DNA from 3 places in the Serratia sp. AS12 genome. Region 1 is predicted to be linked to each of the others. Evidence: predicted binding sites of a transcription regulator. Region 1 holds the regulator's gene; each other region holds the start of a gene.

Region 1 (10,365 bases):
CCAGCGATACTTGCTGTGGTCTTCCCAGGATTTCACTTCTTTCTCGGCCGCCTCTTTCTGGTAGCCATAGCGCTCCTGGATTTTACCGACAAGCTGTTCGCGTTTCCCTTCAATGACGGCCAAATCGTCATCGGTCAGCTTGCCCCACTGTTCCTTCACTTTCCCTTTAAACTGTTTCCAGTTACCGTCGGCTTGATCTTTGTTCATAGTCTCTCCGTTAACCTGTCGTAAATCAGTTTGATGCTGTGCTGACCGGGCGTCTAACCAAGCAATTTTCATGGTCTATTACCGCAAACCAAAGGGTTGCCACTCCCCATTCATTTAGCCAGCCACATGATTAATTGTAGACGCAGATAACGAAAATAGAATAAAAACCAGAATAAAAATCCATTAAAAAACACTTTATCAGAAAAACACGCCAACAAACAAAGCACTACCCGAATGGAATATCCTTCGGGATATGTAAGAAAATATAAATAAAAACATAAGAAAAATTACTCAATAATCTAAAAAACTCTCGGACTTATTGCACCGCAAACCAGGTACCGCGCAGCCGGTGACGGTGCCAGAACCAGCCCAGCGCAATGCCCCGCAGCGACAAAAACACCGCCAGCGCCAGCCATAATCCGTGATTGCCTAACACAGGGACGGTAAACAACGTCAGGCCGAAGCCGACGGCCGCCACCGCCATGCTGTTGCGCATTTCGGCACCGCGGGTCGCGCCAATAAACATGCCGTCCAGCAGGTAACACCACACACCGACCAACGGCAGCACCACCTGCCACGGCAGATAATGGCTCGCCAGCGTACGCAACTCGGGTAAAGAGGTTAATGCCGAGATGATTTGCTGCCCGGCAACGGCATACACCACCCCAAAAGCCAGCGCCACCAGGCAAGCCTGGCGACAGGCGGCGTGCCACACCTTGCGCAGTTGGCTGTCGTCGCGAGCGCCATAGGCATGGCCGGAATGCGCCTCTACCGCGTAGGCAAAGCCGTCGAGCGCGTAGGCCGTGAAGGTCAGCAAATTCATCAATACCGCGTTTACCGCCACCACGTCGCCGCCAAGCCGGGCGCCGAAGATGGTCAGTGAGGCAAAACACACTTGCAGCAACAGTGAACGCAACATGATGTCGCGATTCAGCGCCAACAAGCGCCGCAGATTTCCGCGCCAGGCCTGGCGCAGCATCGGCGCGGAAATCCCTCGAATACGCATCACCCGCCAGGCAAGCCATAGCCCCAGCAACAGGGTGACATATTCAGAGATGACGGTCGCCGTCGCCGCCCCTTGCACGTTCCACCTCAGCCCCATCACCAGCCAGATATCCAGTACGATATTCAGCAGGTTACCGATAATCAGCAAGATCACCGGTGCACGCACGTATTGCACGCCAAGCAGCCAGCCCAGGATCACCATGTTGGCCAACGCCGCCGGCGCACTTAGCCAGCGGATTTCGAGGAATAGCCGGGCTTGTTCCAGCACCGCGCCATCGCCGCCCACGATCTGCAACGCCATATCGATCAACGGATGGCGCAGCAGCACAATAGCCACACCGGCCAACGCCGCCAGCAACAACGGCTGCATAAAAGCGCGCGCCAACCCCTGCGGATCCTGTGCACCGAGCGCCTGTGCCGCCAGTCCGGTAGTGCTCATGCGAAGGAACAGCAGCAACATAAACAGGAAGCTGGTAGCCATGGCGCCAATCGCAACGCCGCCCAGATAGGTGGGGCTATCCAGGTGGCCAATCACCGCAGTATCCACCAGCCCGAGCAGCGGCACGGTAATATTGGAAAAGATCATTGGCAGAGCAAGGCGCCATAGGGCTTTATCAGTATCGCTGGTGAAGGCAGAAAGCAGGCGCATAGTGAAATGTTCCCGTGGCGGTAGGGTTTGAATGAATCAGAAATGACATCGCCCCAGAGCTGGGGCGATTTAAATCAGAGGAGGACGTTCAGGCGCAGCGATTAAATCCAGTCGCCGTTGCGGATCACGCCGACCGCCAGACCTTCAATGGTGAAATTCTGCTGACGCAGATCGACCACGATAGGCTGGAACTCGCTGTTTTCTGGCAGCAGTTCAACCACATTGCCGTGTTTTTTCAGGCGCTTGACCGTAACTTCATCTTCAATACGTGCCACAACTACCTGGCCGTTCCGCACGTCCTGGGTTTTATGCACCGCCAGCAGATCGCCGTCGAGAATGCCGATATCACGCATCGACATGCCGTTGACCCGCAGCAGGAAATCCGCGCTAGGTTTGAACAGAGAAGGATCCACCTTATAGTGTCCTTCGATATGCTGTTGCGCCAGCAGCGGTTCACCGGCGGCCACGCGGCCAATCAGCGGTAAACCTTCTTCATCTTCCATCAGCAGACGAATGCCGCGTGAAGCGCCGGAGACGATCTCGATCACGCCCTTGCGCGCCAGCGCTTTCAGATGTTCTTCTGCAGCATTTGGCGAACGGAACCCCAGACGCATGGCGATCTCGGCGCGCGTTGGCGGCATGCCAGTTGACGAAATATGATCGCGAATCAGATCATAGACTTCTTGTTGTCTGGTAGTTAGTGCTTTCATTCCGCCCCCTGTTTGTTTATACAGTCTTGCTGTGAGTATATACAGGTAAGCGCGGCTTGGGAACCGAAGAATGAATAAAAATCAGGGATTAGCGCCCCGCCGCGACGGGGCGAACCACTCAGACAAAGTGCTGCCACAGTACCGAACCCCAGACAAACAGCGCCAGGATGATCGCCAGCGTTACCGCCGCCGATCCCATATCTTTCGCTCGGCCGGAAAGCTCGTGGTGTTCCGTGCCCACCCTATCGACAATGGCTTCAATCGCGCTGTTCAGCATCTCGACGATCACGACCAACAGCACCGATCCGATCAGCAAAATGCGCGCTATCGCACCCACATCCAGCCAGATCGCCAGTATGATAGCCAGCACGGTCGCCACCAGTTCCTGGCGGAATGCGGCTTCGTGCTGCCAGGCAGCAGAAAAGCCTTTATATGAGTAGCCGGCGGCTTTAATAATACGGGTCAGGCCGGTTGCTTGGTTTGCCATGTTTTTTAGTGCCTTTCACAGAGGTAAGTCATAATTATAGAGCTTGGGTCAGGAAACTCTCCCGGCTCACGGTTTTCCAACACCACAGATCTGCTACCCGGTTTCTGGTATGCTTGCGGCGCATTGCTAACAAGAGGCTTCACGTTGTTATGTCAGGTTGGCGTAAAATTTATTATAAATTATTGAATTTACCACTCAAATTGTTGGTAAGAAGTAAGGTTATCCCTTCAGATCCGGTCACGGAGTTAGGGTTGGATCCCTCACGGCCGATTTTGTATGTTTTACCTTATAATTCCAAGGCGGATTTACTGACGCTACGCACCCAGTGCCTGGCACAGGATTTGCCCGACCCCCTCAATCCGCTGGAGATAGACGGCACCGTACTGCCAAGCCACGTGTTCATTCACGACGGCCCGCGCGTGTTCCGCTACTACACACCGAAAGAAGAGTCGGTAAAACTGTTTCACGACTATCTGGATCTGCACCGCAGCAATCCGGATCTCGATATTCAGATGCTGCCGGTGTCGGTGATGTTTGGCCGCTCCCCAGGCCGCGAAGGTCACGGCACGCCGCATCTGCGCTTGCTGAACGGCGTCCAGAAATTCTTCGCCGTCCTGTGGCTGGGCCGCGACAGCTTCGTGCGTTTCTCCAACACCGTTTCGCTGCGCCGAATGGCGACCGAACACGGTACGGACAAAACTATCGCACAGAAACTGGCGCGCGTGGCGCGCATGCATTTCTCGCGTCAACGTTTGGCCGCCGTCGGCCCAAGCCTGCCGGCGCGTCAGGATCTGTTCAATAAGCTGTTGGCGTCCAAAGCGATCGAAAAAGCGGTCGAGGACGAAGCGCGCAGCAAGAAAATTTCCCATGAAAAGGCCCAGCAGAACGCCATTGCGCTGATGGAAGAGATCGCCGCCGACTTCTCGTACGAGACGGTGCGCCTTTCCGATCGCGTGCTGAGCTGGACCTGGAACCGGCTGTATCAGGGCATCAACGTCACCAACGCCGAGCGCGTGCGCCAGTTGGCGCAGGACGGCCACGAGATCGTTTATGTGCCGTGTCACCGCAGCCATATGGATTATCTGCTGCTGTCCTACGTGCTGTATCACCAGGGCCTGGTGCCGCCGCACATCGCCGCCGGCATCAACCTCAACTTCTGGCCGGCCGGGCCGATCTTCCGTCGCCTGGGCGCGTTCTTTATCCGCCGCACCTTCAAAGGCAACAAGCTGTACTCAACGGTGTTCCGCGAATACCTCGGCGAGCTGTTTACCCGTGGCTACTCGGTGGAATACTTCGTTGAAGGCGGCCGTTCCCGTACCGGGCGCCTGCTGGAACCAAAGACCGGCACCCTGTCGATGACCATCCAGGCCATGTTGCGCGGTGGTACTCGCCCTATCACGCTGGTCCCGATCTACATCGGTTACGAACACGTGATGGAAGTAGGTACTTACGCCAAAGAGCTGCGCGGTGCGACCAAGGAAAAAGAGAGCCTGTTGCAGATGCTGCGCGGCCTGCGCAAGCTGCGTAATCTCGGCCAGGGTTACGTCAACTTCGGCGATCCGCTGCCGTTGACCACCTACCTGAACCAGAACGTGCCGCAGTGGCGCGAATCGATTGACCCGATCGAAGCCCAACGTCCAAGCTGGCTGACGCCAACGGTCAACGACCTGGCGGCCAAGATCATGGTACGCATCAACAACGCGGCCGCCGCCAATGCCATGAACCTGTGTTCCACGGCGCTGCTGGCCTCACGCCAGCGCTCGCTGACTCGCGAGCAGTTGCTTGAGCAGTTGGAGTGTTATCTGCAACTGATGCGCAACGTGCCTTACGCCGGCGACGTCACCGTGCCGACCCAGACGCCGGACGAGCTGCTCGATCACGCGCTGAACATGAACAAGTTCGAGGTGGAGAAGGATAACATCGGCGATATCATCATCCTGCCGCGCGAGCAGGCGGTGTTGATGACCTATTACCGCAACAATATCCACCATCTGCTGGTGCTGCCTTCGCTGATCGCCACCATAGTGATGCATCACCGCCGGGTGTCCCGCGCTGAACTGCTGCGGCAGATCGGCCTGATTTACCCGATGTTGAAGGCCGAACTGTTCCTGCATAACGACAAGGAACACCTGCCGGAAGTGCTGCGACCGCTGATCGAGGAAATGATCCGCCAGCAGCTCATCTGCGACAAAGGCGAGGATCTGGTGCTTAACCCGGCGCGCATTCGCCCTCTGCAGTTGCTGGCAGCCGGCGTGCGCGAAACCTTGCAGCGCTATGCCATCACCATGTCTATCCTCAGCGCCAACCCGAGCATCAACCGCGGCGCGCTGGAGAAAGAGAGCCGCATCATGGCCCAGCGCCTTTCGGTGCTGCACGGCATCAACGCGCCGGAGTTCTTCGACAAGGCGGTGTTCTCTACCCTGGTGGCGACGCTGCGTGAAGAAGGCTACATCAACGATATCGGCGATGCAGTCCGTGAGCACACCCTGGAGGTGTACAGCATGTTGAGCGATTTGATTACCCCGGAAATCAAGCTGACTATCGAAAGCGTCAGCATGCCGGCGGAAACCAACGTGCAGCCGGAAACGGCGACAGTGGAAGAGAAAGCCGAATAATTGATTGATAATCAAAAACAAAAAGGCACCGTCAGGTGCCTTTTTTATTGCCGAAAATACCGTTAGCCCCGCCAATAACTCAATGCGATACCGATAAACAACACCAGCCCGACATAGTTATTATCCAGGAACGCCTTGAAACAGGCGTCGCGATCGCGGGTAGCGATTTGCTTTTGCTGATGAATAAACAAGGCACCCGCCAATAGCAACGACCAATAAAACGCCCCGCTCAGTTGGGCCAGATAGCCCACCCACAGCAGCAGCAGCAGCGTCGCGAACTGCAGCAGACCGACGATCAGCTTGTCGTAACGGCCAAACAGGATGGCGGTGGATTTGACGCCAATCTTCAGATCATCGTCACGGTCCACCATCGCGTACAGCGTATCGTAAGCCACCGTCCAGCAGATATTGGCCAGCAGCAGCAGCCAGCAGCTCAGCGGCAGTGCCTCGCTAACGGCGGCGTAGCCCATTGGGATGCCCCAACCAAACGCCGCTCCCAGCACAAACTGCGGCAGATTGGTAACCCGCTTCATGAACGGATAGATCCACGCCAGCGCCAGTGCCGCCAGCGACAGCCAGATGGTCATGGCGTTCAGCGTCAGCACCAGCCCAAACGAGACCAGCACCAACACCACGAACAGGATCTTGGCCTCTTTCTCGCTCACCCGGCCGCTCGGCATTGGGCGCCCCGCTGTTCGCTTCACGTGACCGTCAACGGCGCGATCGGCATAGTCATTCACCACGCAGCCGGCAGCACGCATCAGGAACACCCCAATGACGAACACCAGCAGGATAGACAGTGGCGGCACACCCTGCCCCGCAATCCACAGCGCCCACAGCGTTGGCCACAGCAGCAGCAGGCTGCCGATCGGTTTATCGAGGCGCATCAGATGGCCGTAAGCCCGCCATTTGCTTTGAGTCACGCTTCCCTCCAAGGTATTTCCTCTCCTCATCATGCGATTTCCGCGCTGCCCGCCGCGTACAACGGCGAAGCCGGTAAAAACAGTTCGGTCAGCAATAAGGGCTTGCCCGCCAGCCGTAAACGGGAGCGGCGCGCCCATAACGCATCCTGCCGCCCCATATGAATGTAATCGCGAGTCAATTCACCGCTGCTGAACAGGTAACGCCCCAGCGGCAGCGTGCCCAAATCCACCAGCGCCTGATCCGGTCCGGTCAGGGTCTCTTGCGGGATCACCGTGCGCCCCAGCAGCCAAGGCTGGTTATCGCCCAACAATATTATCTCTCGCAGCCAGTAACGCGGGCTATCCGGCAGGTGTTCGGCCTCTTCACCCAACTGGTCGCGGGTGACGAAACATTCGCGCTGCGGTTCAACGTGCACGCGCCCACAGTGGCGTTCAAAACGGCGGGTCATGGAGCCTGGCTCCATCAGCCAGTCGCTGACGGCGGCGGGTACCGGGGGGTGTTGCGCAGATAACCACTCAAGCGGCGGCAGGATGGAATCCCTATTGCCAGACATTGTTCTACTCCAGGCCTGGCGCCGCACCCTGCGGCCGCACCAGACCATACAAACTGTTAACAGAAATTCATTGTAACGCAGAAATCCAAAAGCGGCAGGCGGATTCGTGGCGCGGCAGGCAGCAAAATCGCTGGAGTTGATCAGCATCGTAGCGGGCAATACGCCACGCGACGTCGGCTTTGCCGTGGCCAACCACCTGCTGCTGCAAACCGGCTACCAGGTGCCGGTCGTGGCCGGAGCCGCCTGCGCATTGAGCGAACCGCCGGAACCCTGGCGCGCCCACCTTGACCGGGCGATTACCCGGCCGGATTTGGCCGGCCTGTGGCATAACGTCCCTTACCCGCACACGGCGGCGATCGTCACGCCAAACGCCGCCGTGACCCTTGGCGAACTGATCTGCAATAACCCAGGTGAAATCACGCTGGCGGCGATAGGCCCACTGACCAATGTCGCCCATGCTCTGCAGCTCTACCCGCAGATGGCGCAGGCGGTGAAGGAAATCGTGATTATGGGCGGGGTGTTCAACGTGGAGGGTTACCTTAAGGACACCAATTTCGGTCTCGATCCTGAAGCCGCCCGACAGGTGCTGACCAGCGGCGCCAACATCACGCTCGCGCCTCTGGACGTCACTACGCAAACCATGCTCACTCAGGCGAATCTGGCGCATATGACGCAACCGGATACACCGCTGTGCCGCTATCTGCGGGCCACTACCCAGCCCTGGATCGATTATTCGCGCCAGACCCGCCACCTGCCGGGTTGCTGGATCCACGATGCGTTGGTGATTGCCTGGTTGCTTGAGCCGCAGTTGGTGACCACCGCGGAGTATTATGTGGATGTGGCATTGGAAGGCGCCATGACGCGCGGCAGCTCTCGCCGCTGGCGACCGGACGGCCTGCGGTTGACGGTCGGCATGCCGGAGCCGCAGGGCAAACCGGTACGGGTGATGGAGCAAGTAGATAACGCCCGTCTGCTGGCGCTGATTGGCGAAACGCTGGCCCGCGCATGAAAAAAGGTGCGCCGAGGCGCACCAATCATCGAGCCAGCATCGGCAGCGTCGGGTACTACCCCTTGCCTTTCACGCTGCCAATAAACGTTTCACGCGCTGTGGTGGAACCCAGTCTTTCAGCTTCATTCATCAGTTTCAGCGCCTTATCGATATCGCCCGCCTTCACCGCCTGCCTGATGCTGTTATTGAAGTAGCTTTCGGTGTCGTTCAGCATCGGCTCCGAAGGCTTGGTCGGTACTGCGGCTGGTGCCACGGTGGCCGGCGCGGTTGACCCCACCACCACCGGTGCAGCGGTCGGCGCCGGTTGCAGCATACCGATCATCACGTTGCCGGAACCCTGTTCAGCGGTCACCTTCAGCTTGAGCGTTCCGCTCGCGCTGTGGCTGGCGATCGGGTCCGGGATATCCGGTATCGCGTTACCCACGCCGGCGGCATAAGCCTTGGCCGGGTTGGTCAGTTGGGTGGTTTTGGCCAAATCCTGGCGGGTGGTGTACACCAACATATAAATCTGTTTTTGACCGAGCGCCGGAGTCAGCTTCAGCGTGCCCTCGAGGCGATCGGAGGACATCGCCCCCGGCGGTTGGTACGGGAAATAGCTGCTCGGGTAATACGCCGCCGGGCGCAGATGCTCATCCAGCACCAACACGCTTGGCGCGTAAATCGAATTATTCTTGCTGATGCTGCTCAGCGTAACTTCCAGCGAACCGCGATCGGCCGGCAGCGTATAGGCGGCAATGGCGCCCTGAATATCACCCTGATTGATTTGCGGGCTGACATTATCCAGTTTCACTTCCTGGCTGACCGGCGGCACCAGCGGTTGCCATGGCAAGCTTTGCAGCGTGGCGGCGCTGATGGCCGGGGCAACGGAAACATTAGCCGGCGTGTCGGCATTGGCCGCCAATGGCGCACCAAGGCTCAACGCCAGTGACAAGCAGAGTGACAGCAGATTCTTTTTCATTGTTATACCCTCTATCAGCGCCGATGCAGGTCAGGCAAGAGAGCCGGCGTCGGCGAATACATGTTGGGGAGAGCGCAAGGCCCTCCCCGTCCTGTCATTACCACCAGATTTCCATCTGGGCGCCGAAGGTGACTTCATCGTCATTGCCGCGGCTGAAGGTGTGTACGCTGGTGTCGTTATACGCGGTACCCGAGGTATAACCGGCGCCGGAATCGCTGTTGGCGTAGCCCCATTTCTCATCCCACTTGGCGTAGGTTGCGAATACGCGGATAGCCGGACGTGACCAGATGCTGTTGCCCGCCTGCCACTGTTGCGCCAGGGTGACTTTGTATTGGCCGTTTCTATCGCCGGTGCGCTGGGATTTCACGTTGTCGTAACCGGCTTCCAGCAAGGTGCTCATGATTGGCGTCCATTTGTACATTGGGCGAACGCCCACGGTGTACCAGGTGGTGCCGTTGTTGTTGTCGCGATCGATATCCTGGAACATGCCGACGTACATCAGCGCCCATTGATCGTTGAAGTCGATAGCGCCGTGATCCAACACGCGGATCATCTTGCCGTCGTTATTAATGGTCGCGCCCTGACTGCGGCCGTTGTTTTGCGAGGTCATAGAGTCGGTGGCGTACTGCAGCACGAACTTGTTGTAACCGCTCAGGATGCTCTGGGTATGCTCAGCAGTTAACAGCCAGCCGTCTTTGCTGGCACCGTCGGCCAGGCGGAAATTATCCTGCGCGTTGGCGCGACCGTAGTCCACGCCGAGCTCCAGCGTACCGCCCGGGTTCAGTTCCAGACCGGCCAGGCGCACGTCGAAGGTGTCGTTGACGGTTGGACGTTCTTTCCACTCATTGTCCAGGTAGCCGTAGGAGCCGCCGGATTCGGAGTTACGGGTCACGGCAGCAGACAGCTTGCCGAAGCCCAGATCGATGTTTTCCAGACCGGCGCCCGGGCCGGAGATATCCCAGTAGTAGAAGTCGATCATATGGACGTCATGACGCTGATAGAAGCGCTTACCTGCCCACATGTTGGCGCCCGGCAGCCAATCGATCAGGTTTTTACCCTGCACGTTTACTTCACGGAAGCCTGGCGTCACGTCTTCCCAGTCGGAACGTTGTGAAACGGAATAAGCCAGATTGGTATCGAAGTAGAAGCTTTTATCGCCTTCTTTCCACACTTCCTGACCCAGCTTTAATTCAGCGTAGGTTTCACATTCGTTACCGAGACGGTATTTGCTGTCGGCGCCGGTGGCCT
Region 2 (10,365 bases), 1.9 Mb from region 1:
TGCCGCCGGCGCAGGCTTGCGCCTTGCAGACGGCGTTGCACCGCATCCAGCAGGGTGACGAATTACGTGCCCGGCTGCAGGACAATATTCAGCGCTTCCGGCAAGGTGCGGCCCAGTTGCCATTAGCCTTGACGGCGTCGGTGACCGCCATTCAGCCGCTGCTGGTGGGCGACAACCAGCGTGCGCTCGATCTGGCGCAGCAGCTGCGTGGCCAGGGATTGTGGGTGAGCGCCATTCGCCCGCCAACGGTGCCACCGGGCGGCGCGCGCCTTCGCATTACCCTGACGGCGGCGCATCAGCCGCAGGATATCGATCGCCTGTTGGAGGTATTGCATGACGTCAGCCTTTGAGCCGGTCAACAAGCAGGCGGTAGCCTCGGCCTTCAGCCGTGCGGCGGGCAGTTATGATTCGGCGGCGGTACTGCAACGTGATGTTGGTGAGCGCTTGCTGGGGATGGGGGCGGAGCATCGGGGCGAACAGTTGCTCGACGCAGGCTGCGGCACCGGGCACTTCAGCCGCCGCTGGCGCGAATTGGGGAAACAGGTCACCGCGCTCGATCTGGCGCCGGGCATGCTGGCATTCGCCCGCCAGCAGCAGGCTGCGGACCATTATCTGCTGGGGGATATCGAAAATGTGCCGCTGCCTGCGGCCGCGGTGGATATCTGTTTCAGCAGCCTGGTGGTGCAATGGTGCAGCGATTTACCGCGCGCTTTGGCGGAGTTGTACCGGGTAACCCGGCCGGGTGGCGTGATTTTGTTTTCTACGCTGGCGGAAGGCTCGCTGGCGGAGCTGGGTGACGCCTGGCAGCAGGTAGACGGCGAGCGTCACGTGAACGACTTTCTGCCGTTGGCGCAGATCGACGCGGCCTGCGCCGGCTATCGCCACCGTCTGGAGACGGAGCGACAAACCTTGAACTACCCGGACGTGATGGCGCTGATGCGATCGCTCAAGGGGATCGGCGCCACCCATTTGCATCAGGGGCGCGAAGCCGGTTTGCTGTCCCGTCGGCGGCTTGCCGCCTTGCAGGCTGCCTATCCGCGCAGGGGCGGGCAATTCCCGCTCAGCTATCATCTGGTTTATGGAGTGATTTATCGTGATTAAGCGTTGGTTCGTCACCGGCACCGATACCGAGGTGGGTAAAACCGTGGCCAGCAGCGCCTTGTTGCAGGCGGCCAATTTGGCGGGTTATCGCACGGCCGGTTACAAGCCGGTTGCCTCCGGCAGTGACATGACGGCCGAGGGGCTGCGCAATGGCGACGCGCTGGCATTACAGGCCAACAGCGCTGTGGCGCTGAGCTACGCGGAGGTGAATCCTTATGTGTTCGCCGAGCCGACGTCGCCGCACATTGTCAGTGCCGACGAAGGGCGGCCAATCGAGCTGGCCCAGCTTTCCGCCGGCCTGCGCCACCTGGAGCAAAGGGCCGACTGGCTGTTGGTCGAGGGGGCAGGCGGTTGGTTTACGCCGCTTTCCGAGCAGCATACCTTCGCCGACTGGGTACAGCAGGAGCAACTGCCGGTGATCTTGGTGGTGGGGATCAAACTGGGTTGCATTAATCATGCCGTGCTGACCGCGCAGGCGATCCAGCAGGCGGGGTTGCAGCTTGCTGGGTGGATTGCCAACGACGTGACTGCACCGGGCCGCCGTCATCAGGAATATTTGGCTACGCTGCGCCGTATGCTGCCTGCGCCATTGCTGGGGGAGATCCCGCATCTGCCGCAACCTGAGCGGCAGGCGCTGGGGACGTATCTGGATTTGAATCTGCTGTAAATGGGGCGGGGGAGATGACATTCTCCCACCGCCACTTTCTACACTGCCAGATAGGCATTGATCAAATCCTCGTCCAACTGCTCCAGCGTGCCGTTCGCCACACTGCGGCCCTGATCCATCAGGCAAAAGCGATCCGCCACGCGGCGTACAAACGGCAATTTGTGTTCCACCAGCAGGATCGTCATGCCCAGCTCGCGGTTCAGCTTGCGGATCGCATTACCGATATCGGCGGCGATCGAAGGCTGTACTCCACTGGTCGGCTCGTCGAGGATCAGCAGCTCCGGCTCCAGCACCAGCGCACGGCCAATCGCCAGTTGCTGCTGCTCGCCATCGCACAAATCACCGGCCCGGCGGCTGCGCATTTCCCGCAGGTTGGGGAACAGGCTGTAAATGAGAGGCGGAATGCGGCGGGTTTTGTCCCGGCCGGCCATCAGCGCCACCTGCAGGTTCTCTTCCACGCTGAGCTGCGAGAAGATTTGCCGCCCTTGCGGCACGTAGCTGATGCCCAGCGCCGCCCGGTTTTCCATCGGCTGCTGCAGCAGATTTTGCGGGGGTTCGTCCGCCAACTGCCAGGTCATGCTGCCGCTGACGACCGGCAAATGCCCCATGATGCAGTTGACCAACGTGGTTTTACCCACGCCGTTACGACCGATAAGCACCGTGCACTGGCCGCGCGGCAACTCCAGGTTAATATCCCACAGGGTATGATTTTGCCCGTAGAACTGGTTCACTGACCTTAAACTCAACATCCGACACTCTCCTCAAAGACCTGTATTCCACTCGTGGATGTGTGCCCAAATGGGCACAGGCGTAACACGTTCCTGTTAAAAACCGCACCGATTTCACCGGCCGGCATCAGCGCAGGAACGGCCATCAAACGTCTACTTCCCTGCGTTATCCACTCCTTCCTGCTTAAGCCGCCTTGGCGGTTTCTTTCCCGAGTGTCTTAATGTCCAGAACAAAATGCTGCATGCCTACCTTTAACGAGGTAGTTACGGTTCAGGAAAAATAAACGATTTGCAGGCAAAAATGGTTGTTAATGCCAATTTATCAGCGTGTATTCGCTTTTATCGTGCCATTGACAGTTATTTAACCCCAGGCTGGCGCTGACCGAAGAGCAGCGAATCCTGCCGTAGCGACACGGATATTTCACCTGGTCGCACTTTTGCCGTTAAACGATATTGCAACTCTCAGGCCAACTTTTACAATCGGAAAAAAAAGGGGAATGTTATTGTCTTGTTAACCGTTTGGCAGGCGTAGACTGGTCCGGTGGCCCTGCCAAAAATGCGGTGGAAAGTTAACGCGGACGATTTTTGCACTGTTGCAGTGCTGTGAGGAAAAGTGATGGTGCAAACTATTTCGCCGGTTGCGGCAAGATGCAGCACATGAGTGCAAAAATGGGATAAATGTGTTTTTGGCAATGGGGCTGCTTAGCATTAATCGGCATAAACAAAGCGAATTTTTTGTGAAAAAATAACTAAAAAAGCCGTTTCGGTGAGGTGAAACGGCAAAAAGCGTTCTTTCTGCAACTCCCGTCACGGGCGGGGCGGTGGGAGTTATCCACTATTCCTGTGGATAACCTTGTGCATTAGATTTAGAAAAGCGGTTTAAAGCGAGAGCGGGCGCGGGTTCTGTTCGCGTTGGCCGCATTCTCATCTTTTTATTAAATGTGTTTAATATCAATAAATTAACTAAAATCAAGCCACGAAGGTATTGATGATGTGGCTATGTATGATTTTTCGCCGCAGTGCTATCAATAAGTTAATTTTTGACGGATTTTGGGGATAAATCAGTTATTGACAATAAAAATGTCACGCGACTGTAACCCTGTCGGTGCATCCACGCCCCGCCGATGCGCATTAGGCGGCGCTTTGCCATTGCGCGTCGGCACCAGGGTCAATGGCGGGCTACGCCATCTTGAGCAACGAATCGCTTGAAGCTGGTTTTATATCCAGTATCATAAGCACTGGCGAAAATCGCCGGGGCTTTCCATAATTAGGGGCCATTCGTCGAGCATCCGCTCCATGGCCGCCTGAGCGCGCGCATCTCCACAGGGTAGCCGAGTCAATGAGTAAAATTTTCAAACTGCATTCCGATTTCAAACCGGCCGGCGATCAGCCGGAAGCCATTCGCAAGCTGGAAGAGGGCCTGGAAGACGGCCTGGCGCATCAAACGCTGTTGGGCGTTACCGGTTCGGGCAAGACATTTACCATCGCCAACGTCATCGCTGATCTAAACCGGCCGACCATGGTGCTGGCGCCAAACAAGACGCTGGCGGCGCAGCTGTATGGCGAGATGAAAGAGTTCTTCCCCGAGAATGCGGTTGAGTATTTTGTCTCGTACTACGACTACTACCAGCCGGAAGCCTATGTTCCCAGCTCCGATACCTTTATTGAAAAAGACTCCGCGGTGAACGAGCACATCGAACAAATGCGTCTTTCAGCCACCAAAGCGCTGCTGGAACGCCGCGACGTGGTGGTGGTGGCATCGGTGTCGGCAATCTACGGTCTGGGCGATCCGGAGCTGTATCTGAAGATGATGCTGCACCTGACCAAGGGCATGATCATCGATCAACGTTCGATCCTGCGGCGTTTGACGGAGCTGCAATATTCCCGCAACGATCAGGCTTTCCAGCGCGCCACCTTCCGCGTGCGCGGCGAGGTGATCGACATCTTCCCGGCAGAGTCGGACGAACTGGCGCTACGCATCGAGCTGTTTGATGAAGAAGTCGAACGGCTTTCGCTGTTCGATCCGCTGACCGGCCAGATCGAGCAGGTGGTGCAGCGCTTCACCATTTATCCGAAGTCGCACTACGTGACGCCGCGCGAGCGGATCCTGCAGGCGATGGAAGAGATCAAGGTGGATCTGGCCGAGCGGCGCAAGGTGCTGCTGGCCAATAACAAGCTGTTGGAAGAACAGCGCCTGACGCAGCGTACCCAGTTTGATCTGGAGATGATGAACGAGCTGGGCTACTGCTCCGGCATTGAAAACTATTCGCGCTATTTGTCCGGGCGCAGCGAGGGCGAGCCGCCACCGACGCTGTTTGACTACTTGCCGGCGGATGGCCTGCTGGTGGTCGATGAATCGCACGTCACCATTCCGCAAATCGGCGGCATGTACAAAGGTGACCGCTCGCGCAAGGAAACGCTGGTGGAATACGGTTTCCGCCTGCCGTCGGCGCTGGATAACCGCCCGATGCGTTTTGAAGAGTTCGAAGCGCTGGCGCCGCAGACTATCTATGTGTCCGCCACGCCGGGCAAATATGAGCTGGAGAAATCCGGCGACGACATTATTGATCAGGTCGTGCGGCCTACCGGGCTGCTGGATCCGATAGTGGAAGTGCGGCCGGTCACCACCCAGGTGGACGACCTGCTTTCCGAGATCCGCAAGCGGGTGGCGGTCAAGGAACGCGTGTTGGTGACCACCCTGACCAAGCGCATGGCGGAAGATTTGACCGAATACCTGGAAGAGCACGGCGAGCGCGTGCGCTATCTGCACTCGGACATCGATACCGTAGAACGCGTCGAAATCATTCGTGACCTGCGTCTGGGCGAGTTTGACGTGCTGGTGGGCATCAATCTGTTGCGTGAAGGGCTGGACATGCCTGAGGTGTCGCTGGTGGCGATTCTGGACGCAGACAAGGAAGGTTTCCTGCGTTCCGAACGCTCCCTGATCCAGACCATCGGGCGCGCGGCGCGTAATCTCAACGGCAAGGCAATCCTCTACGGCGACAGAATTACCGACTCGATGGCCAGGGCGATTGGCGAGACCGAACGCCGCCGCGTCAAGCAGCAGGCGTTCAACGAAGAAAACGGCATTGTGCCTAAAGGCCTGAACAAGAAAGTGTCCGATATCCTGCAGTTGGGCCAGCCGGGCAACCGCAGCAAGGGCCGAGGGAAGGGCAAGGCCGTGGAAAGCGCCGCCCAGTATCAGCACCTGACGCCAAAAGCGCTGGATCAGAAAATCCGCGAGCTGGAAGCGCAGATGTATACCCACGCGCAGAATCTGGAGTTCGAGCAGGCTGCCGGTTTGCGTGACGAAATCCACCAGTTGCGCGAGCAGTTTATCGCCATTTCGTGAGCCGTTGGGTGCCGTATTCGGTGCCCGCATCCATCGGGGCGAATTTCTTCGCCCCTGACGTGATATGAACGCGGCAGTTTGAAAGACGAAGGGTATAAATTTCTTGTCGCCTACGCCAAAGCTGATTATGGTGTGCGGCCAATTGATTAATGCGAGCCAAAGACCATGACCGAACACCAGTCCAAAGACCCGTTACACGGTGTCACTCTGGAACAACTTTTAACTAAGCTGGTGGAGAGCTATGGCTGGTCAGGGCTGGCCGAACGCATTCGCATCAACTGTTTCAGCAGCGATCCCAGCATCAAGTCCAGCCTGAAGTTTTTGCGCCGCACGCCCTGGGCGCGCAAGCAGGTGGAAGATCTCTATATCGATATGGTCAACAGCGCCGCCAGCGACAACCCCTGGCTGCGTGGGGGCGATTAACCGATCGCGATTAACTCAGGCGCGGGTGCCCAGTTCTATCAACGCCTGATCCAGCGCCTGGCGCAACAGTTGGCGATCGTGGCGGTAAGGAATATCGGCGGCTTCCAGCGGTTGCTGAATCACTACGCGATCCTGCACCGCCCCGGTATCCGCCGCCGGGCCGACAATCAGCGCATCAATCATCTTGCGGCCAATCCGCTCTTCCATCAGCTCCAGCTTGTCCTTCAGCGACAATGCCGCCGCCGCGACGCTCAGTTCGCGCCCCAGATTGCCGATGTAAATCATATTGGCGCTGCTGCGACGCAGAGCCTGGGTGAGATCGTCCAACAGTAACAACGGCATCAGGCTGGTGAGAAAACTGCCCGGCCCAATCAGGATCACGTCGGCCTGCGCGATGGCGTCCAGCGCCTCACGCGTGGCATGGACGTGCGGCGACAGCATCAGCTCCTGCGGCATATGGGTGAGCTGGTCGATATTCACCTCACCGTAAACCTGGTGGCCTTCGTGATCGTGCGCCATCAGATCCACCGGCTGCTCGGACATCGGGATCAGCGCCGCGTCCACTTTCAGCAGGCTGCGTACCAGATTGATCGCTTCCAACGGGCGTACGCTAAGGTGATCCAAGGCTTTCAGCATCAGGTTGCCGAGATTATGCCCCGACAGCTCGCCGTTGCCGCTGAAGCGGTATTCGAACATCGCGGAGGCGACGCTCGGTTCGGTAATCAGTTGATTGAGACAGTTGCGGGTATCGCCCCAGGCAATGCCGCCTTCCGAGCGGCGGATGCGACCGGTGGAACCGCCATTATCGGTGGTGGTAACAATGCCGGTTAAACGGGAGCCTAAAGACGACAGGGAAGACATCACGCGACCAAGACCGTGGCCGCCACCTAATGCCACCACCCGATCGAGATCGGCCAGGGTACGATTACGCATAAATTTCCTTACAAAGGGGCTGAAACTGCCCGCATAAAGTAGCGGATTTGGCGTAAAAACGCGAAAAAGAGTGTCATTTGCGTGATTCTGGTCAATTCACCTGCGCAAGGGGCGTTTATCATGGTTAACCAGACTTGCAGACACGTAAAAACGCTGTATACACAATTATATAGCGAAATTGCGAGTTGGCTATCGCGTTTATTTAGCGCTAGTATTCTGGTGAAAACCACGGTTTCGTTCCGGCTATTCAAGCAGCGGGAACTGAGACCAAAACTCCTAGCCTCTGGGCCTACGTTGTTCCTGCGAACAATATGGCGCTTGGGCCGTGGCGAAGTCAGCCACCAGGGTGCAGAGTGGAAACGCTCGCATCTCCCGACTTTGGAAAGGTGTTATGGTGCCGCAACTCATTGATGCTTATGAGCGTAAGTTCTATTACTTGCGCCTGTCGATCACCGACGTGTGTAACTTTCGTTGCACCTACTGCTTGCCTGACGGTTACCAACCTAACGGCAGCCCGAAAACCTTCCTGTCGCTGGATGAGATCCGGCGCGTCAGCCGCGCATTCGCCGAACTGGGCACTGAAAAGGTCCGCCTTACCGGCGGTGAACCTTCGCTGCGCCGCGATTTTACCGAGATCATTGCCGCCGTGCGTGAAAACCCGGCCATCCGAACGCTGGCGGTCACCACCAACGGTTACCGTCTGGCGCGCGATGTCGCTCAGTGGCGCGACGCCGGCCTGACGGCGATTAACGTCAGCGTCGACAGCCTGGATGCTCGCCAGTTTCATGCCATTACCGGCCAGGACAAGTTCCGCCAGGTGATGGACGGCATCGATGCCGCGTTTGCCGCCGGGTTCAGCAAGGTCAAGGTCAATGCGGTGCTGATGCGTGACGTCAATCATCAGCAACTGGGCGCATTTCTGCACTGGATCAAGGACCGTCCTATCCAACTGCGTTTTATCGAACTGATGGAAACCGGCGACGGTGGCGAGCTGTTTCGCCGGCATCACGTGTCCGGCGAAGTGATTCGTTTGCAACTGGAGCAGCAGGGCTGGCAACGGCAACCCCGCGGCCGCAGCGACGGCCCGGCTCAGGTATTCAGCCACCCGGATTACCAGGGGGAAGTGGGGTTGATCATGCCGTACGAGAAAGATTTCTGCGCCAGCTGCAACCGGCTGCGGGTCTCCGCCATCGGCAATTTGCACTTGTGCCTGTTCGGCGAGCAAGGCATCACGTTGCGCGATCTGCTGGCGGACGACGGCCAACTCGAGGCATTGAAGCAGCGTATCCAGGGCGGGTTGCTGAGCAAAAAACAGACCCATTTCCTGCATCAGAACAACACCGGCATTACCCAGAACCTGTCGTTTATCGGCGGATAATACTCTGTATATCTCAAGCCACGGCGTTATTGGCTGCAACTTGAAATCTATTGGGCATCCAACGAAGAGGAGCATCGTTAACAATGAGTCATGCCAGCAGTGAATTTATTCCGGCGCATATCGCCATTCTGACCGTCTCGGACAGCCGGGACGAAGCGGAAGACACTTCCGGCCACTATCTGCAGGAAGCGGCGCAGGAGGCGGGCCATCAGGTGGTGGATCGCGCCATCGTCAAAGACGATAAATACCTGATCCGCGCGCGGGTTTCCGCGTGGATTGCCGATGAAGGCGTGCAGGCGGTGTTGATCACCGGCGGCACAGGTTTTACCGCCCGCGACAACACCCCGGAAGCGCTGTTGCCGCTGTTTGACCGCGAGGTCGAAGGGTTCGGCGAACTGTTCCGCATGGTGTCCTACGAAGAAATCGGCACCGCCACTATCCAGTCGCGCGCGCTGGCCGGCATCGCCAACCGGACGGTGATTTTCGCCATGCCGGGTTCGACCCGCGCCTGCCGCACCGCCTGGGAACGCATTATTGAAGAGCAGTTGGACGCGCGCCACCGCCCGTGCAACTTCCAGCCCCATCTGAAGAGATAAGATCCATGACGCAGCTAACCCATATTAACGCCGCGGGCGAAGCCCATATGGTCGACGTGTCCGCCAAGGCGGAGACGGTGCGCGAAGCCCGCGCCGAGGCCTTTGTCGAGATGCTGCCCGCCACGTTGGCGATGATTATCGACGGCAGCCACCACAAGGGCGACGTTTTCGCCACGGCGCGTATCGCCGGCATTCAGGCGGCGAAACGTACCTGGGAGCTGATCCCGCTGTGCCATCCGCTGATGCTGAGCAAGGTTGAAGTGCAGTTGGAGGCGCAACCGGAACACAGCCGGGTGCGCATTGAAACCTGCTGCCGGCTGACCGGCAAGACCGGCGTCGAAATGGAAGCGCTGACCGCCGCCTCGGTAGCCGCGTTGACCATTTACGACATGTGCAAAGCGGTGCAGAAAGATATGGTGATTGGCCCGGTACGGCTGCTGGCGAAGAGCGGCGGCAAGTCCGGTGATTTTAAGGTGGACCTATGATTAACATTCTGTTTTTTGCGCAAGTGCGCGAACTGGTGGGCACCGGCGGCTTGTCGATGCCGGCGGACTATCCCACGGTAGAGGCGCTGCGCAAGGCGCTATGCACACGCGGCGAACGTTGGGCGTTGGCGCTGGAGTCCGGCAAGCTGCTGACGGCGGTCAATCAGTCACTGGTGGCGGCAGAACACCCGCTGCGTGCCGGCGATGAAGTCGCTTTCTTTCCACCGGTAACTGGAGGTTAACAGTGGAAAATACCCGTATCTGCGTTGGCGCAGCGCCATTCAGCGTCGGCGATGAGTATCAGTGGCTGGCGCAGTGCGATGACGACGGCGCCGTCGTGACCTTCACCGGCAAGGTGCGCAACCATAATCTGGGCGATAACGTCAGCGCGTTGACGCTGGAGCACTACCCCGGCATGACCGAAAAAGCGCTGGCGGAGATCGTGGAGGAAGCGCGCAGGCGCTGGCCGCTGCAGCGTGCTACGGTGATCCACCGCGTGGGCGAGCTGTTTCCCGGCGAGGAGATTGTGTTCGTCGGCGTGACCAGCGCGCGCCGCAGCATGGCGTTTGCCGCCACCGAGTTCATCATGGACTACCTGAAAACCCGTGCGCCGTTCTGGAAGCGCGAGGCGACCGGGCAGGGCGACCGCTGGGTCGACGCGCACGACAGCGATCGTCAGGCGGCGGAACGTTGGCATCAAGC
Region 3 (10,365 bases), 740 kb from region 1:
ACCACCTGAATATCGCCCTCGACGATCAACTCGCCGCTGCGCATCAATGGCGAAAGCTGCTGACGATCGCGCAACTTCAACAACACCGATACCCGGCTGCGCACCGTGCAATCGGCGGTATCTTCAGACTGGCCAAGCACGTCCACCCGCTGTTCGCTGAAGATCAGCACCAGCGGCGAAGCAAGTTCCTGCAACTCAATACGCAGTATTTTGCCGGCCAACCGCAGACGGGCGGCCTTCATACTGCGATCGCGGAACAGCAGGCTATTGAGCGATGTCTCCAGCGCGCCGGTCAACAAGGGGGTTAGCAGCATCGGCATGTCCATATCAGAACTTGAAGCCACGATGCAGGGCCACAATACCGCCGGTAAGATTGAAATAGGTCACGTTGTCGAAACCGGCCGACCCCATCATGCCCTTCAGCGTTTCCTGGTCGGGATGCATGCGGATCGACTCGGCCAGATAACGGTAGCTTTCCGGATCCTTCACCACCAGCTCGCCGATTTTCGGCAGCACGTGGAACGAATAGGCATCATAGGCTTTGCTCAGCGGCGCCAGCAGCGGTTTGGAGAACTCCAGCACCAGCAGGCGGCCGCCTGGCTTCAGCACACGGAACATCGAACGCAGCGCTTTGTCTTTGTCGGTGACGTTGCGCAGGCCGAAGGAAATGGTGATGCAGTCAAAATAGTTATCCGGGAACGGCAGCGCTTCAGCATTAGCCTGCACATAGCTGATGTTGCCGATAATGCCGCGATCGCGCAGCTTCTCGCGGCCCATCTTCAGCATGGAGTCGTTAATGTCCGCCAGCACTACCTGCCCTTGCTCACCGACCATGCGGGAGAACTTGGCGGCCAGATCGCCGGTGCCGCCGGCCAGATCCAGCACACGCTGTCCACGGCGCACGCCGCTGCAGTCAATGGTAAACCGCTTCCAGATACGGTGGATGCCAAACGACATCAGGTCGTTCATCACGTCATACTTTGCCGCTACCGAATGAAAAACGTCTGCCACCATGGCCTGCTTTTCGTCTCTAGCTACGGTGCGAAAACCGAAATCTGTGGTTTCCTGCGATTGATCTGCCATTGTCCTGCCTGCTATTCAGTCAATTTTGTGTGGTCGAGTGTACCAGAACCCCACGGAATACCCCACCTCGAGGCGGCTGTCATGCCTGCGAAGCGGAGCGTGGTTCTTCGGCGGAATCGTCGTCTTCCGCCTGCGGCAGCGCGTTGACGTCATCGTCATCCGCTGCCTCATCGTCTTCATCATGCTGCGCGCCGGCTTGCTGTGCCAGCAACGGATTGATCGGTCGTTTCACCTCAACCCCCAGCGCGCGGAACCCTTCGGTTTGGCCGATAAGATTACCACGGCCTTCGCTCAGTTTGTTCATCGCCTGGCGATAACTCCCCTGGGCCTTGTCCAGGCTCTGCCCCAGCGCCGACATGTCGTCGACAAACAGCCGCATCTTGTCATACAGCCGCGCCGCCCGGTCGGCAATGCGCTGAGCATTCTGGCTCTGGTGCTCATAGCGCCACAGGTTGGTAATGGTGCGAAGCGCCACCAATAGCGTGGTCGGGCTGACCAGCATAATATTGTGTTTAAGCGCTTCGCTTATCAATTCCGGCTCCCGGTCGATGGCCAGCAGGAAAGCCGGCTCCACCGGAATAAACATCAACACATAGTCCAGTGAACGCAGACCGGGCAACTGTTGATAATCTTTGCGCCCCAGCAAGCGAATGTGGCCGCGCAGCGAGGCAATATGCTCGCTCAGCGCCGCCTCGCGTTCCTCTTCATCTTCACTGTTGAAATAACGTTCGTAGGCGACCAGCGACATTTTCGCATCGATCACAACGTCCTTACCCTGCGGCAGACGCACAATAACGTCAGGCTGCATACGGCTCTGATGATCCAACCGCACATTAACCTGAGTTTCATACTCGTGCCCCTCGCGCAAACCCGAGGCTTCCAGCACCCGACTCAGCACCACCTCACCCCAATTGCCCTGGGTTTTATTGTCGCCTTTCAGCGCCTTGGTGAGGTTAATCGCCTCGCGCGCCATTTGTGCGTTGAGTTGCTGCAGGTTACGTATTTCATGGGTCAGAGTATGGCGTTCGCGGGCTTCCTGGCCAAAGCTGTCCTGCACCTGCCGGCGGAAACCATCCAGTTGCTCGCGCAACGGCAGCAACAGGCGATCCAGGCTTTGCTGGTTCTGTTCGTTCACCTTGCGCCCGCTGTGTTCGAAGATGCGGTTGGCCAGGTTTTCAAACTGGGTGGTGAGCCGCTGTTCGCTGTTGATCAACAGGCGCTGCTTCTCTTCCGCCGCCATGCGGGTCTCTTCCAGACGGATGGTCACTTCGCGCAGTTCAGCTTCCTGAGCACTGTTGACCTCACGCTGGGCGCGCAGCTCCTGATTGAGCAGTTCACATTCGTTGCGCCAGTGATTGAGCTGCTGCAATTTTTCATGCCCGGCCGCCAATTGGCTGTGCAAATTGCGCAGTTCCAAATCGGTTTGCCGCATTTGCTGTTCATTTCTCTGTAGAATTTCCTGCCGGGCCGCCGTTTCCTGCTGTGCCTGCTGCAATGACTGTTCCAGCAGCCGCAGCTCGGTTTCATGCTGCGCATGGGCCTGCTGCACGCGCAGGCTGGCGATCAACCACCCCAGCAGCATGCCGACCACGACTCCGCCCACACCGTAAACCAAACTGGTATCCACCCCTGCCTCCTGTTACGCCTTGCCGTTCCTGCGTTTATGCGCCCGTTGCCCGTCACGTTAAGGGGATGCTGTATGGATGTCCAGTTTGATTTTGCCCCGGCAACGCAATATTGCGAAACGCCGCGCAAGTCAGGCAAAAACTAGCCAAACCACTGGCTTAACCACTTGATGCCAAACGCCCCCGGCGCAAGAATGCCGAACGCCCAGATCATCGCTGAAGTGATATTCGCCAGTTGGAAGTAACGTTGGGGCATGCCGCAGATACCGCCGACCAGCGGCACCACCGCGCGCAGCGGGCCGAAGAAACGGCCGATAAAAATACCCAACACTCCCCAGCGTTCAAAAAACGCATGGCCGCGGTCCAGCAACTGCGGATTACGCGATAGCGGCCACATGTGCGCCACGCGGTCTTGATAGTGGTAACCGATCCAGTAAGAAAGCCAGTCGCCGAAAAATGCCCCTATGGCGGCGGCGGCCCAGATAGGCCAAAAAGCGATGCCGCTCTCGCCAATCAACGCGCCCAACGCCAGCAGGATCACCGTGGCCGGCAACAGCAGGGACAGGAACGCCAGCGATTCGCCGAATGCCAGGAAGAAAATAATGGGGATGGCCCAACCTTCGTGCTGACGCACGGCGTCGCTGACCCAGTTGATAATGTCGTTGAGGCTCAATACGGGCTCCTGATGCGGGGTTTTCTGTGCCAAGGATACGCAATGCCGGCCGGGGCAGGTTAAACCCCGACTAAACATGTAGCGGTTTACTCGAGGTAGAACGCCTGCAGCGTTTCACGCTGACTTGGGCCCAGGCCGTATTCTGCCTCCAGCCAGCGATCGGTGGAACCATATTGAGCGCGAATACAGCTCAGCGCTGTCATCAGGAACTCTTCGCGAACGCTTAGCACGTAGGTGAACTGCCCCAGCGCCGAGGCGTTCAGGCGAATCGACAGTTGATCCAGCATGTGCTCGCGGAAAGTCGCCAGCGTGGTTTCGGTCAGCAGGTAATCTTCAACTACCGTCGCCTCGTCGGCCCCCAGGGCAAACAACACCAGCGCCGCCCCCACCCCGGTGCGATCCTTGCCCACCGCGCAATGCTGGACGATCGCGCCGCTATCGGGGGCCTTCAGCAGTTGGGTCAGCCGTTTATATGCAGGATTGCCGAACGGCAGCCGGCGATACAGCTCCTGCATAAACGCCTGCGCGTCGAAACCGGCCAGCGTCTGACTGGTCAGCTTTTCCAGGTTAGCATTAACCTTACTGCTCAATGGGTTGGCCGGAACATGATGGTAATCGGCGCCACGCCACAGAATATCAGGCTTGCCCTGCACTTCATCGGCGTCGCGGTAGTCCAGCACCGAACGCACCGGCACGCCGGCCAGGAAGGCGCAGTCGTTTTCCGTCAGGCAATCCAGCGAGCCGGAACGGAACAACAGACCGCGTTTGATACGGCGACCATCGACGACGCTGTTGCCGCCTAGATCGCGGAAGTTAATGCCGCCATCAAGCGGAGCAAGTGAAGGATGAAGCAGAATTTGGGCGGTCATAGACGTCCTCGTGGTTATTGTCTAAAAGGCGCAACCTGAAAAATCAACGGATAAAGAGACGGCCGAAAGGAGGGCGCTGAGGGCTATATACACCCAGGCTTTCACGTTGCGGCCAACCGCAGTTTGCAAGGCGTGGGTATAACCGTAACAGATTAAGGCTGAATGGAAAAACGGGCCGCGTTGGCGGCCCGTTGAAGGTGGGAAGCAACTACAGCAGGCGGCGCGCCGCTTCAACCACAATCTGTACCGCTTTGCTTTCGGTGTTTTTCATGGTTTCTGCGTTTGGAATTTCCTGCTGGGTGCGGTTGACGATCACGCCGGCAACCATACCTGCACGCAGGCCCTGGCTTGCACACATGGTCAGCAGAGTGGCGGATTCCATTTCATAGTTCATCACGCCCATCGCCTGCCATTCTTCCATCGAGCCCTTAAAGCGGCTGACGACGCGGCCGGAATAGGTATCGTAACGTTCCTGGCCCGGATAGAAGGTGTCAGAAGACGCGGTCACGCCAATATGCGTGGTGGCACCGCTGGCCTTGGCGGCCTCGACCAGTGCGGTGGTGCAGGCGAAGTCGGCCACGGCCGGGAATTCCATCGGCGCAAAGTGCAGGCTGGCGCCGTCAAGGCGAACCGCCGCGGTAGTGACCAGCACGTCACCGACGTTGATGTTCGACTGAATAGCCCCGGTGGTGCCGATACGCAGGAAGGTACGGATCCCCAGTTGCGCCAGTTCTTCAACGGCGATCGAGGTAGACGGGCCGCCGATGCCGGTGGAGCAGACGATCACCGCCTTGCCGTCCAGCTCTGCGCGCCAGGTAGTAAATTCACGATGGGAAGCCAGGTGCACCGGATTTTCCATCAGCTTGGCAATTTTCTCTACGCGCTGCGGATCGCCCGGAACGATGGCAAGCTGGGCCCCTTGTAAATCGTTTTTAGTGAGGCCAAGATGAAAAACATCAGATTGAGACATACGAGACTCCTCATAGATCATGTTTATTGGGAGGAACAAAAAAGTACTCTACTGAAAATCGCCATCCAATTTCGTGATGGCCATCACCATGAATAAAGAAACAAAGATCAATCTACATATTTTTTGTGATTTAAGTCACAAAAAATAACCCAAAGACGCTATAAACGTCGCACCTGCCACAAGTCTAGCCGACAAAACAGCCCGCCGTTTACCGCCTTTCCTCTTGGCGACAAGCCCCCTTTTCCACCACGAGGCCACTTATGTCGCTACCGAAAAATAGCCTTATTTTATCGGTGACTTAGCAACAAAAAATGGGGCTAACGTACCTTATGGCGCTAATACAGGCCAAAATGCACAATATCCTGATAAAAAGATAACAAAAGTGCGTTAAAACCAGATAATTAATCGTTTTTTACAGACTTGACCGAAAATGCTCAACCGGGTGCCAATAACGGGTAATCTTTCCTATAGTTATTCTCAGCGCTTTTTTCTATTGCACGGAGACCGCAATGAAAACCGACCATGTGATGACATTAAAACAGGCTCAGGGGGGATTCGCCCCGGCCGTAACGCCGTTGGCCGCCTCTACTGTGCTTACCGACGAACAGGGCATTCATGCCGGGGAAACCACCATTCCCTCGCAAGGTGACAACCTGCCGGCCTATATTGCCAAGCCGGCGAACCACAACGGCCCCTTCCCCGTGGTGCTGGTGGTACAAGAGATTTTTGGCGTTCACGAGCATATTCAGGATCTGTGCCGCCGCCTGGCGAAACAGGGCTACCTGGCGATAGCGCCAGAGTTGTACTTCCGCCAGGGGGATGCCAGGGATTACACCGACATAAGCGAATTGTTCCAGAAACTGGTGGGCAAGGTGCCGGACAGCCAGGTGCTGGCCGATCTCGACCACGCAGCCCATTGGGCCAGCCGCCACGGCGGCGACGCCGGCAAGCTGGCGATTACCGGTTTCTGCTGGGGCGGCCGTATTACCTGGCTGTATGCCGCGCATAACCCGCAACTGAAGGCAGCGGTAGCCTGGTACGGCAAGTTAGTGGGCGAAAAAACGCTGAACTCGCCAAAACACCCGGTCGATGTGGCTACGCAGCTTTCTGCACCAGTGCTGGGATTATACGGCGGCCAGGACAGCGGAATTCCACTGGAAACGGTGGAAACCATGCGCCAGGCGATTCGCGCAGCTAACGCCGATGCCGAGATCGTGGTCTACCCCGAAGCGGGTCATGCTTTCAATGCCGATTATCGCCCAAGTTACGATGCCGAAGCGGCGACGGACGGCTGGCAACGCATGCTGGCATGGTTCGCTCAACACGGCGTGGTCGGCGTCAAATAACCCCTCCCCTCACGGCTGCCTTCACCGGTGGCCGCCTGCAATGTAAAAAAGGGCGCCGAAGCGCCCAAAATAATCACACCAGAACCTTATTGATTGCACGCCGGCCTTCAATGGCCGGGCAACGCACTCCGATCAGGCTTGCTGCTGGCGCAGGCGCTGAGCCGCCAACACCATGTTGGCCAGCGACTGACGGGTTTCCGGCCAGCCACGGGTTTTCAGGCCACAATCCGGGTTAACCCACAGGCGTTCCGCCGGGATGTTCTGCGCCGCTTTACGCAGCAGCGCTTCGATCCATTCCACGCTTGGCACGTTTGGCGAGTGGATGTCGTACACGCCTGGGCCAATTTCGTTTGGATACTCGAACTCTTTGAAGGCTTCCAGCAGATCCATATCGGAACGCGAGGTTTCGATAGTGATCACGTCGGCATCCAGCGCCGCGATGGAATCCATGATGTCGTTGAATTCGCAGTAACACATGTGCGTGTGGATCTGCGTGTCATCCTGCGCCACGGCAGCGTTCAGTTTGAAGGCATCCACTGCCCAGTCCAGATAAGCGGCCCAGTCGGATTGACGCAGCGGCAACCCTTCACGCAGTGCCGGTTCGTCAATCTGGATGATGCCGATACCGGCTTTTTCCAGATCTTCTACTTCGTCGCGCAGCGCCAGGGCGATCTGCTTGGCGATCACTTCACGGGTTACGTCTTCACGCGGGAATGACCAGCAAAGGATGGTCACCGGGCCGGTCAACATGCCTTTTACCGGCTTGTCGGTCAGCGATTGCGCATACCTCGCCCACTCAACGGTGATGGCTTCAGGACGGCTGATGTCGCCAATGATCACCGGCGGTTTTACGCAGCGGGAACCGTAGCTCTGTACCCAGCCATTTTGGGTGAAGACGAAGCCGTCAAGGTTCTCGCCGAAATATTCCACCATGTCATTACGCTCGGCTTCGCCGTGCACCAGCACGTCCAGGCCCAGACGTTCTTGTTCAACGATCGCCTGTTTGATGTGCTCGCTAATGCTGGTGCGGTAATTGTTGCCGTCCAGACGCCCCTGTTTGAAGTCCAGGCGCAGGCTGCGGATTTCGGTGGTCTGCGGGAATGAGCCGATAGTGGTGGTCGGCCAGGCCGGCAGGTTGAAGCGTTCACGTTGCGCCTGAGCGCGCTGAGAGTAAGGGCTGTGGCGCTCGCTGTCTTGTGCGGTAACGGCGGTCAGACGTTGGCCTACCTGCGCATTATGTACGCGGCTGGACTGACGACGAGCGCGGATTGGTGCGCTGTACGCGTCCAGTTCTGCCCGCTTTTCTGCACCTGGCGCGTTCAGCGCCGCGCTTAGCAAAGCCACTTCAGCGCATTTTTGCAGAGCGAAGGCGAACCAGCTCTTCACTTCTTCATCCAGGCGGGTTTCCACGCTCAGATCGATGGGACTGTGCAACAGGGAGCAAGAGGTGCCAATCCACAGCGGACGGCTGTTAACCAGCGGTTGCAGACGGTCGAACCAGCTGCTCAGGTCGGCACGCCAGACGTTACGGCCATTGATGACGCCCAGCGACAGCAGCCACTCTTTTGGCAATGCCTTGTGCAATACGGCGATATCGTCGTGACCGGCCACCAGATCGACATGCAGGCCCTGTACCGGCAATGCGCGGATAGTGTCGAGGTTATGACCAACGCTGTCGAAATAGGTGGTCAACAGCAGTTTTACCTGCCCCTGCAACGCGTCGTAAGCCGGTTTGAAAGCGTCGAGCCATGCCTGCGGCAGCTCCAGCACCAGTGCAGGTTCGTCGATCTGCACCCACTCTACGCCGCGCTTCGCCAGTTCACCCAGAACCTGCCGGTAAACCGGCAGAATGTCCTTCAGCAACGACAGTCGATCAAACGGCTCACCCTTCACTTTGCCCAACCACAGGTAAGTGACCGGCCCCAGCAGCACAGGCTTGATTTTGTGGCCCAGCGCCAGCGCTTCGTCAACTTCATCCAGCAATTGAGTCCAACCCAGTTTGAACTGCTGGCCCTTCTGAAATTCAGGCACCATGTAGTGGTAGTTGGTGTTAAACCACTTGGTCATTTCCGCCGCCGCCGCCGGTTCACCGGTCGGTGCACGGCCACGGCCCAGACGAAACAGCTGATCCAGATCGATTGAGCCATCCGCATTTTGATGACGTGCCGGCACGTTGCCCAACAGCAAGCTGGTGGTCAATACATGATCGTACCAGGCGAAATCGCCGACCGGCACCAAATCCACCCCGGCCTGCTGTTGCTGTTGCCAATGGCGAGCGCGCAGCTCGCGGCCAACCGCCAGCAGTTCTTCCTGCGTTGAGTTGCCTGCCCAGTAACTTTCCTGAGCTTTTTTCAGTTCACGTCGCAGCCCAACGCGTGGAAAACCCAGAGTGTGATTTAGAATTGCCATCGTCATATTCCTCATTTAGCCGTCCAGATGTTTACACATCCATAATCCGCAGGTACTGTATTAACCACAAGCGCAATTTATTCACTGTCACTGTGAAGGACTCTCATGATCGAACTGAAACATTTACGGACGCTGCAGGCTCTGCGCAACACCGGCTCTCTGGCGGCCGCCGCGGCCCAACTCCATCAGACGCAATCGGCCCTGTCGCACCAGTTCAGCGATCTGGAGCAGCGTCTGGGCTTCAAACTGTTCGTTCGAAAAAGCCAACCGCTGCGCTTTACCGTGCAGGGAGAAATCCTGTTACAGCTGGCGGAACAGGTACTGCCGCAAATCCAGCAGGCGTTGCAGGCGTGCCACGAGCCGCATCAAACCACGCTGCGCATCGCCATCGAATGCCACAGCTGCATTCAGTGGCTGACGCCCGCGTTGGACAACTTCCGCCAGAGCTTCCCGCAGGTGGTGATGGACTTTAAGTCCGGCGTCACTTTTGATCCGCAACCGGCGCTGCAACAGGGGGAGTTGGATCTGGTGCTGACCTCAGACATCCTGCCGCGCAGCGGCCTGCACTATTCGCCGATGTTTGATTTCGAGGTGCGTCTGGTGCTGGCGCCGGATCACCCGCTGGCCGGCAAACTGCAGATTGAGCCGGAAGATTTGAGCGATGAGACGCTGATGATTTATCCGGTGCAGCGCCAGCGGCTGGATATATGGCGTCATTTCCTGCAACCGGCCGGCATCAGCCCGGCGCTGAAAAACGTCGATAACACCTTGCTGCTGATCCAGATGGTGTCGGCACGGATGGGGATTGCGGCGCTGCCGCATTGGGTAGTCGAAAGTTTTGAACGCCAGGGGCTGGTGGTGACAAAAACCCTGGGCGATGGCCTGTGGAGCCGCCTGTATGCCGCGGTACGCGACGGCGAGCAGCGCCAGGCGGTGACGGAAGCCTTTATCCGCTCAGCGCGTCAACACGCCTGCAATCACCTGCCGTTCGTACGCGACGCTGCGCGCCCGGGCACCCTCGCCGCCAGCATCAAGCCGCTGTCTTCACAAGCCTGATTTTGCGGGCTGCCTGCGCTTGGGTAGCCCGTGGTTTCAATTCACCTGCTTTGGCGCCACCCAGCGGCGGTGCACCCACAGCGAAGCAACAATCACCGCCCCGCCGATAATAAAACTCGGCCAGTGCGGTTGCTGCTGCCAGATAGCCAAATTCACCAGCAACCCGGCGGGCACGTGCATGTTATTCATAATGCCGAGCGTCCCGGCATCCACCTGCGTTGCACCGTAGTTCCACATGAAATAGCCCAACCCGGAAGCCACCACGCCCAGCCACACCAGAATGCCCCATTGCAGGTTAGTGGTCGGCAACTGTTGCGGATTACCCCACAGACAC

Evidence for each region. Region 1 encodes LexA, which represses DNA repair genes until DNA is damaged. Its sites were predicted from a motif close to TNCTGTATGTACATACAGNA; they were not measured.
Region 2: a site for LexA is predicted at 3,706-3,725, ahead of uvrB (excinuclease ABC subunit UvrB). Genes of this name have one in related genera too.
Region 3: a site for LexA is predicted at 2,777-2,796, ahead of rmuC (DNA recombination protein RmuC). Genes of this name have one in related genera too.

The regions. Positions count from the first base shown of each region.
Region 1 covers NC_015566.1:4,928,029-4,938,393, forward strand. Annotated here, with positions in the region: gene SERAS12_RS22785 (CsbD family protein) at 1-207, opposite strand, end outside; gene dinF (MATE family efflux transporter DinF) at 524-1,861, opposite strand; gene lexA (transcriptional repressor LexA) at 1,963-2,571, opposite strand; gene SERAS12_RS22800 (diacylglycerol kinase) at 2,690-3,058, opposite strand; gene plsB (glycerol-3-phosphate 1-O-acyltransferase PlsB) at 3,208-5,673, shown strand; gene ubiA (4-hydroxybenzoate octaprenyltransferase) at 5,736-6,608, opposite strand; gene ubiC (chorismate lyase) at 6,626-7,150, opposite strand; gene SERAS12_RS22820 (nucleoside hydrolase) at 7,257-8,159, shown strand; gene malM (maltose operon protein MalM) at 8,215-9,117, opposite strand; gene SERAS12_RS22830 (maltoporin) at 9,215-10,365, opposite strand, start outside.
Region 2 covers NC_015566.1:1,401,366-1,411,730, forward strand. Annotated here, with positions in the region: gene bioF (8-amino-7-oxononanoate synthase) at 1-350, shown strand, start outside; gene bioC (malonyl-ACP O-methyltransferase BioC) at 334-1,101, shown strand; gene bioD (dethiobiotin synthase) at 1,094-1,768, shown strand; gene SERAS12_RS06515 (ATP-binding cassette domain-containing protein) at 1,807-2,517, opposite strand; gene uvrB (excinuclease ABC subunit UvrB) at 3,836-5,848, shown strand; gene SERAS12_RS06525 (VF530 family DNA-binding protein) at 6,014-6,271, shown strand; gene yvcK (uridine diphosphate-N-acetylglucosamine-binding protein YvcK) at 6,287-7,204, opposite strand; molybdenum cofactor riboswitch at 7,466-7,609, shown strand; gene moaA (GTP 3',8-cyclase MoaA) at 7,596-8,582, shown strand; gene moaB (molybdenum cofactor biosynthesis protein B) at 8,666-9,178, shown strand; gene moaC (cyclic pyranopterin monophosphate synthase MoaC) at 9,184-9,663, shown strand; gene moaD (molybdopterin synthase sulfur carrier subunit) at 9,660-9,905, shown strand; gene moaE (molybdopterin synthase catalytic subunit MoaE) at 9,908-10,365, shown strand, end outside.
Region 3 covers NC_015566.1:223,390-233,754, reverse strand. Annotated here, with positions in the region: gene SERAS12_RS01035 (SCP2 domain-containing protein) at 1-314, opposite strand, end outside; gene ubiE (bifunctional demethylmenaquinone methyltransferase/2-methoxy-6-polyprenyl-1,4-benzoquinol methylase UbiE) at 328-1,083, opposite strand; gene rmuC (DNA recombination protein RmuC) at 1,163-2,710, opposite strand; gene SERAS12_RS01020 (DedA family protein) at 2,851-3,381, opposite strand; gene SERAS12_RS01015 (tyrosine-protein phosphatase) at 3,468-4,250, opposite strand; gene udp (uridine phosphorylase) at 4,459-5,220, opposite strand; gene SERAS12_RS01005 (dienelactone hydrolase family protein) at 5,730-6,566, shown strand; gene metE (5-methyltetrahydropteroyltriglutamate--homocysteine S-methyltransferase) at 6,699-8,975, opposite strand; gene metR (HTH-type transcriptional regulator MetR) at 9,081-10,031, shown strand; gene SERAS12_RS00990 (carboxylate/amino acid/amine transporter) at 10,068-10,365, opposite strand, start outside.